Regions from separate parts of the Micromonospora sp. NPDC049891 genome, predicted to be linked through region 2. Evidence: predicted binding sites of a transcription regulator. Region 2 holds the regulator's gene; the other holds the start of a gene.
The links. The regulator HrcA, encoded in region 2, represses chaperone genes, less so after heat shock. The targets are predictions, from matches to a motif close to GGTTNGCACNCTCNNNNNGAGNGTGCNAACC.

Region 1 (3,553 bases), on a different contig from region 2:
CCCTCAAGGCCGGCGTTCACGGCGATCTGCCGCAGCGGGGCGTCCAGCGCGATCTTGACGATCTGCGCGCCGGTCGCCTCGTCGCCGGCCAGGTCGAGCTTGTCGAAGGCGGTCTTGCCGGCCTGAACCAGCGCGACACCACCACCCGGGACGATGCCCTCCTCGACGGCGGCCTTGGCGTTACGGACCGCGTCCTCGATGCGGTGCTTGCGCTCCTTCAGCTCGACCTCGGTGGCCGCGCCGACCTTGATCACCGCAACGCCACCGGCCAGCTTGGCCAGCCGCTCCTGCAGCTTCTCCCGGTCGTAGTCGGAGTCGCTCTTGTCGATCTCGGCCCGGATCTGGTTGACCCGGCCCTGGATCTGCTCGGCGTCGCCGGCACCGTCGACGATGGTGGTCTCGTCCTTGGTCACCACGACCTTGCGGGCGCGGCCCAGCATGTCGAGGCTGACGGCGTCCAGCTTGAGGCCGACCTCCTCGCTGATGACCTGGCCACCGGTGAGGATCGCGATGTCGGTGAGCATGGCCTTACGGCGGTCACCGAAGCCCGGCGCCTTGACGGCGACCGACTTGAAGGTGCCGCGGACCTTGTTGACCACCAGCGTGGCCAGGGCCTCGCCCTCCAGGTCCTCGGCGATGATCAGCAGCGGCTTGCCGCCCTGCATGACCTTCTCCAGGATCGGGAGCAGGTCCTTGACCGACGAGATCTTGCTGTTCGCGATCAGGATGTACGGGTCGTCGAAGACGGCCTCCATACGCTCCGGGTCGGTCATGAAGTAGGCCGAGATGTAGCCCTTGTCGAAGCGCATGCCCTCGGTGAGCTCCAGCTCCAGCCCGAAGGTGTTGCTCTCCTCGACGGTGATGACGCCTTCCTTGCCGACCTTGTCCATCGCCTCGGCGATGATCTCACCGACGCTGGTGTCACCAGCGGAGATGGAGGCGGTGGAGGCGATCTGCTCCTTGGTCTCGACGTCCTTGGCGAGCTTCAGCAGCTCCTCCGAGACGTTGGCGACCGCAGCCTCGATGCCCCGCTTCAGGGCCATCGGGTTGGCACCGGCGGCCACGTTGCGCAGGCCCTCGCGAACGAGTGCCTGGGCCAGGACGGTCGCCGTCGTCGTGCCGTCACCGGCGACGTCGTCGGTCTTCTTGGCGACCTCCTTGACCAGCTCGGCGCCGATCTTCTCGTACGGGTCCTCGAGCTCGATCTCCTTGGCGATGCTCACACCATCGTTGGTGATGGTGGGGGCACCCCACTTCTTCTCGAGCACGACGTTGCGGCCCTTGGGGCCGAGGGTCACCTTCACGGCGTCGGCGAGCTGGTTCATGCCCCGCTCGAGGCCGCGGCGCGCCTCTTCGTCGAACGCGATCATCTTGGCCATACGGCGTTGTCCTCCTGGACACTCACGGGCCACCCGAGTGTGTGCCCCGGATGGGCCGTCTGGTGTACGCACCTTGGGACGTCGCCACCTGGCGACGGCGACGTCTCCTCGGCCGGGCCGGATAGCCCGCGACGACCGGCCACGTGCCCCACCCGTGGTTATGTCACGGGCACGACCGCGGCCCCACCGTCCCGACCAACTGGCACTCACGCCATGCGAGTGCCAATGACTTGTTTAGCACTCTCCCCTGCCGAGTGCAAGCACGATGGCCCGGGTCAGCCGAGTTCGGCCGCCAGTTGCGCGCCGTTCACCGGACCCTCGTGCGCCCGCTGCTCGGCGTAGGTGACAACGAGCCCGACCAGTTGCGCGAGGTACGCCGGCAGCGCCAGCACCGCGACCACCGCGATGGTCAGCACCACACCCACCGCCGTACCCGGCGAGTCCAGCGGAGTGGCACCGAACGGCAGGATCGCCAGCGACTCGATCAGGCTCGCGACCAGCGAGACACCGATCACGGCGGCGCCCACCAGTGCCACCCGGCCGAGCAGCAGCCCCAGCCGGTCACGCAGCATCCGATGCGACCGGCTCAGTGGGTCGTGCCGCTCGAAGAGATAGACCGGGCCGGCCATGGCGAACGCGAACCCCGCGTACACGCCGGGCAGGAAGCACAGACAGAACCCGAAGGTGACGATCAGGGTGATGAGCAGGGTCCAGCCCCAGAGTCCGAGTGCCCGGCGCGTCCCGTAGCGCAGGGCGGCACCGAGACCGACCGGCTGGCCGGCCGCCTGCCGGGCGATCACCCAGGTGCCGGCGGCCCAGCCGACACACTGCACCAGACCGAGCAGCAGGCTTCCGCTGATCAGCACCGACAGCAGCGTCGCGAGATCCGTCCAGAAGTTCGCCGGCAGCGCGGCGGAGTCGCTCGCGAGTTGGGTATCCCAACGGGCCGAGGGGTCCACGGCCAGCACCAGCACCGACAGCACCGCGGCCGGCACCACCTGGGTGAGCACGAGGATCGGCAGCAGCTGTCGCCAACCCCGGCGGGCGGCGCCCACGCAGCGGGCGAACCAGGCACCGAGCCCGGCCCCGGGTGGGGTGACCAGGGCATCGGAGGGGTCGAGACCATAGCCGGCCGGGTGGGGGTACCAGCCGTAGGGCGGCTGGCCGGGATATGGCGTCATGCCGACGTAGGGCGGCTGGCCGGGCGGCACACCGTACGGAGGCGGACCAGGCTGGGGCGGCTGACCGACCCAACCGGCGGTGGGCGGTTCCGGCTCGCCCGGAGGCGAGGAGAGCGGGCCTGTCGGGGGCGGCTGGTCGGACATGAACCCTCCTCAGCAACGGCTGGATCGGTTCATGATCTTCCCTTGTGGGGCACCGGCACCGCAGCCCCCTCCGGCCATGGTCACGTCACCCCGTCGACGATCAGTCAGTGGGGTGGGTGGTCCGCACTCAGATGACGCGTACCCGCTCGGCCTGCGGGCCCTTCTGGCCCTGGGCGATCTCGAACTCCACCCGCTGACCGTCGTCCAGCGCCTTGTAGCCGTCCATCTCGATCGCGGAGAAGTGGACGAAGACGTCCTGCCCGCCGTCGACGGCGATGAAGCCGTAGCCCTTCTCGGCGTTGAACCACTTCACGGTGCCTTGTGCCACGGTGTTTTCCTCACTCTGCACGGCGTTCCACTACCTCGGGTCGCCGGCGCACCGGCACCCGGAAACCACCGGTTTCGGCAATCGGCGACGACCACTGAAACGGGTGACCGAAATCGCACGCTACACGAGGAGTGACGACCGCGCACGACCACAAATCGGGCGTATTACAGTCACCCGCATCGTCGTACGTCATTGTGATAAGCATGCGGGCATGACCATCGTCACCGACGGAACCGGCGTGCGTCGGGCCGTGATCCGCCGGGTCGAGCCAGCCGACGCGGCCCGGATGCGCGCGCTACGCCTGGAGATGCTCGCGGACGCACCGCTGGCGTTCCTGGAGACGATCGCCGAGGCCGCGGCCCGACCCCACGCCGAGTACGCCGCCCGGGTCGCCCAGGTCTCCGCCGGTTCGGACACGGCGCAGTTCGTGGCGGATCCGGGCGGCCGGCTGGTCGGCCACGCCGGTGGGGTCATCCACCCGACCGAGCCGGGCGTGACAGTGCTCTACGCCGTCTACATCA
Region 2 (3,553 bases):
CACGTCCGCGTAGTGCTCCTTCGGCACGACCAGCACGTGTACCGGCGCCTTCGGGTCGATGTCGCGGAAGGCGAGCGTGGTGGGCGTCTCACGGACCACGGTGGCCGGAATCTCTCCGGCGACGATGCGGCAGAACAGACAGTCGCTTCCCATCCGGGCAGTGTAAGGAAGTGATCCTCGGCGACGTTCGCGCGACGCTCACCAACGCAGCAGGCGGGTGGCGAGGACCGCCAGGGCGGCCACGCCCGCGGTGGAGGTGCGCAGCACCGAGGTGCCGAGCCGTACCGGTCGCGCGCCGGCTTCCTGGAAGGTCGACAGCTCGTCCGGGGTGATGCCGCCCTCGGGCCCCACCACCAGCACGATCTCGCCGTGATCGGGCAGCTCGACGGTGGTCAGCCGGTCGGTCGCCTCCTCGTGCAGCACGTACCCGGCCGCCGCCCCGGCGATCCGGCGCGCCACCGAGGCGGTGGCCTCGTCGGGTGCTCCGGCCATCACCGGCAGCCACGCCCGTCGGGCCTGCTTCGTCGCCTCGCGGGTGGTGGCGACCCACCTGCCGCGGGCCCGTACGCCCCGGTCACCGCGCCACTGCACCACCGAGCGACTCGCCGCCCAGGGGACTATCTCGTCCACGCCGGCCTCGGTCATCGCCTGCACGGCCAGCTCGCCCCGGTCGCCCTTGGCGATGCCCTGGACCACCACCAGCCGGGGGTTCGCCGCGTCGACGTACCCCCGGTCGGTCACGTCGAGGTCGAGGGTGCCCCGGCCGACGGCGGTGACCACGGCGGTGGCCGTGCCGCCCCGGCCGTCGGCGAGCAGCACCTGCTCGCCGACCCGCAGCCGTTGCACGGTGGCGGCGTGGTGGCCCTCGGGGCCGTCCAACACCATCGACGCGGCGGTCGGCAGCGACTCGACCAGAAACAGCGGGGCGGACACGTCAGGCGTGGCCGTTGAAGGCGTCGCGCATCCGGGAGAAGAAGCCGCCCTGCTTGGTCAGCTCGGCGACCTCCTCACCGCGGGTCTTGGCGAACTCGCGCAGCATCCGCTCCTGCTCGGCGTCGAGCTTGGTGGGGGTGCGCACGTCCAGGTGGACGTAGAGGTCGCCCCGCCCGGCTCCGCGCAGGTGCGGTACGCCACGGGCCCGCAGCCGCAGGGTGCTGCCCGGCTGGGTGCCCGGCTTGACGTCCACCGGTTCCTCGCTGTCGAGCGTCTTGATGGTCAGCCGAGTGCCGAGCGCGGCGGCGGTCATCGGCACGGTGACCCGGCAGTGCAGGTCGTCGCCCTTGCGGGAGAAGACGTCGTGTGGCCGTTCGTGGATCTCCACGTAGAGGTCACCGGCGGTGCCGCCGCCCGGGCCGACCTCGCCCTGCTGGGCGAGGCGGATGCGCATGCCGTCCTCCACCCCGGCGGGGATCTTGACGGTCAGCGACCGACGGGTGCGCACCCGGCCGTCACCGGCGCAGGTCGGGCAGGGGTGCGGGATGGTGGTGCCGTAACCCTGGCAGACCGTGCACGGCCGGGCGGAGACCACCTGGCCGAGGAAGGTGCGCTGCACCGACTGCACCTCGCCCCGACCGCCACACGCCTCGCAGGTGGCCAGGTGGGTGCCGGCGGCGGTGCCGGCACCGGAGCAGGTGGTGCAGAGCACCGCCGTGTCGACGGTGATCGGCGCCTCGACGCCGAAGGCGGTCTCCTGAAGGTCCAGTTCCAGGCGCAGGATCGCGTCGGCACCGGGGCGGGTACGCGGTCGCGGGCCTCGTCCGGCGCCGGTGGCGCCGCCAAAGAACGCGTCCATGATGTCCTGGAAGCCGACGAAGGGTCCGGCCCCGCCGGGGCCGCCCGGACCGCCGGGCCCACCCCCGCCCGGTGCCAGCGGGTCCCCGCCCAGGTCGACGATCTGCCGTTTCCGATCGTCCGAGAGGACCTCGTACGCGGCGTTGATGTCCTTGAACTTCTCCTGTGCCTCCGGGTCCGGGTTCACGTCCGGATGGAACTGGCGCGCCAGCTTGCGGTAGGCGCGCTTGATCTCGTCATCGGAGGCACCCTTGCTCACGCCGAGAATGCCGTAGTAGTCCCTGGCCACTGCGTTCCGTGTCCTCGTGTTCGTCTCGAGTTACGCCGTTCGGCGGCGGCAGCCTGCCGTCGGCCCTGACTTGTCAGTTCTGGGCCAGCAGCTCGCCCACGTAGCGTGCCACGGCCCTCACCGTGGCGATGGTTCCGGGGTAGTCCATCCGGGTCGGTCCCAGCACGCCCATCCCCCCGACGATGGTCGCGCCCGGGCCGTACCCGGTGCTGACCACGGAAGCCGCCCGCAGGTTGTCGTACTCGTTCTCGTCGCCGATGCGTACCCGCAGGGTGCTCGGCTCCACCTCACCGATGAGCTTGAGCAGCACGACCTCCTCCTCAAGAGCTTCGAGGATGGGGCGCAACGAGCCCTGGAAGTCGAGCAGGCCGCCCCGGGCGAGGTTCGCGGTGCCGGCCAGGGCGAGCCGTTCCTCGTGCCGTTCGACGAGGGTCTCCAGCAGCACGGTGGACAGGGTCGTCATGGCCGGGCGCAGGTGCGGCGCACAGTCGTCGATCAGGGCCTGCACCAGCGGCGGGGTCTCCGACAGGCGGACTCCGACGAGTTTCTCGTTGACCAACCGGCGCAGGTCCAGGACGTCGTCGGCGAGGACCGGTGCGGGCAGCTCGACAAGCCGCTGCTCGACCCGGCCGGTGTCGGCGATCATCACGAGCATCAGCCGGGTGGTGGAGATCGGCACCAGTTCCAGGTGACGCACCCGGGACCGGGCCAGGCTCGGGTACTGCACGACGGCGACCTGACGGGTCAGCTGCGCCAGCAGCCGCACCGTGCGGTGCACCACGTCGTCGAGGTCGACGGCGCCGGCCAGGAAGCGCTCGATCGCCCGGCGTTCGGCCGGGCTGAGCGGCTTGACCCGGCTCAGCCGGTCGACGAAGAGTCGGTAGCCACGATCGGTGGGCACCCGCCCCGCGCTGGTGTGCGGTTGGCGGATGTAGCCCTCCTCCTCCAGCACGGCCATGTCGTTACGGACCGTGGCCGGTGAGACACCCAGCTGGTGTCGCTCGACGAGCGACTTGCTGCCGACCGGCTCCTGGGTGGCGACGTAGTCCTCGACGATCGCCCGGAGCACGGCGAGCTTGCGGTCGTCCAGACCCATCATTCCCACCTCCTGTCGCAGGTCAGCCCTCAGCGTCACAGCCACCGCAGGAACACTCTGGCACTCGACTGTAGCGAGTGCCAGTCTACGTCGGGGTCCCCGTCGACGCGATGATCAAGTCAGCACGTCCATCATCGAACCGATCGGCGGGTTGACACTCGCCGGTGTCGCTCTGGTGCGCCGTTGCCGGTGACACCTACCGTGACCCCCATGACTGAACCACCTCGTCCCCCGGACTCCGGCGACGAACCCACGACACCACTGTCCGGCTCGCCTGGCCAGAGCGACTATCCCCCGCCCGGCGGCTATCCACCCCCCACCGGCGACCAGCCGCCGCCGGCCGGCTATCCCCCACCCGGCGGGTACCCGCCCGGCGG

Region 1: the regulator HrcA is predicted to act here: its motif matches at 1,577-1,607, upstream of groL (chaperonin GroEL).

The regions. Positions count from the first base shown of each region.
Region 1 covers NZ_JBFAML010000008.1:83,255-86,807, reverse strand. The annotation lists gene groL (chaperonin GroEL) at 1-1,379, opposite strand, end outside; gene AB0I71_RS12930 (hypothetical protein) at 1,655-2,704, opposite strand; gene AB0I71_RS12925 (cold-shock protein) at 2,832-3,032, opposite strand; gene AB0I71_RS12920 (GNAT family N-acetyltransferase) at 3,244-3,553, shown strand, end outside.
Region 2 covers NZ_JBFAML010000007.1:212,148-215,700, forward strand. The annotation lists gene AB0I71_RS12305 (histidine triad nucleotide-binding protein) at 1-153, opposite strand, end outside; gene AB0I71_RS12310 (16S rRNA (uracil(1498)-N(3))-methyltransferase) at 199-933, opposite strand; gene dnaJ (molecular chaperone DnaJ) at 935-2,080, opposite strand; gene hrcA (heat-inducible transcriptional repressor HrcA) at 2,154-3,176, opposite strand; gene AB0I71_RS12325 (DUF4870 domain-containing protein) at 3,387-3,553, shown strand, end outside.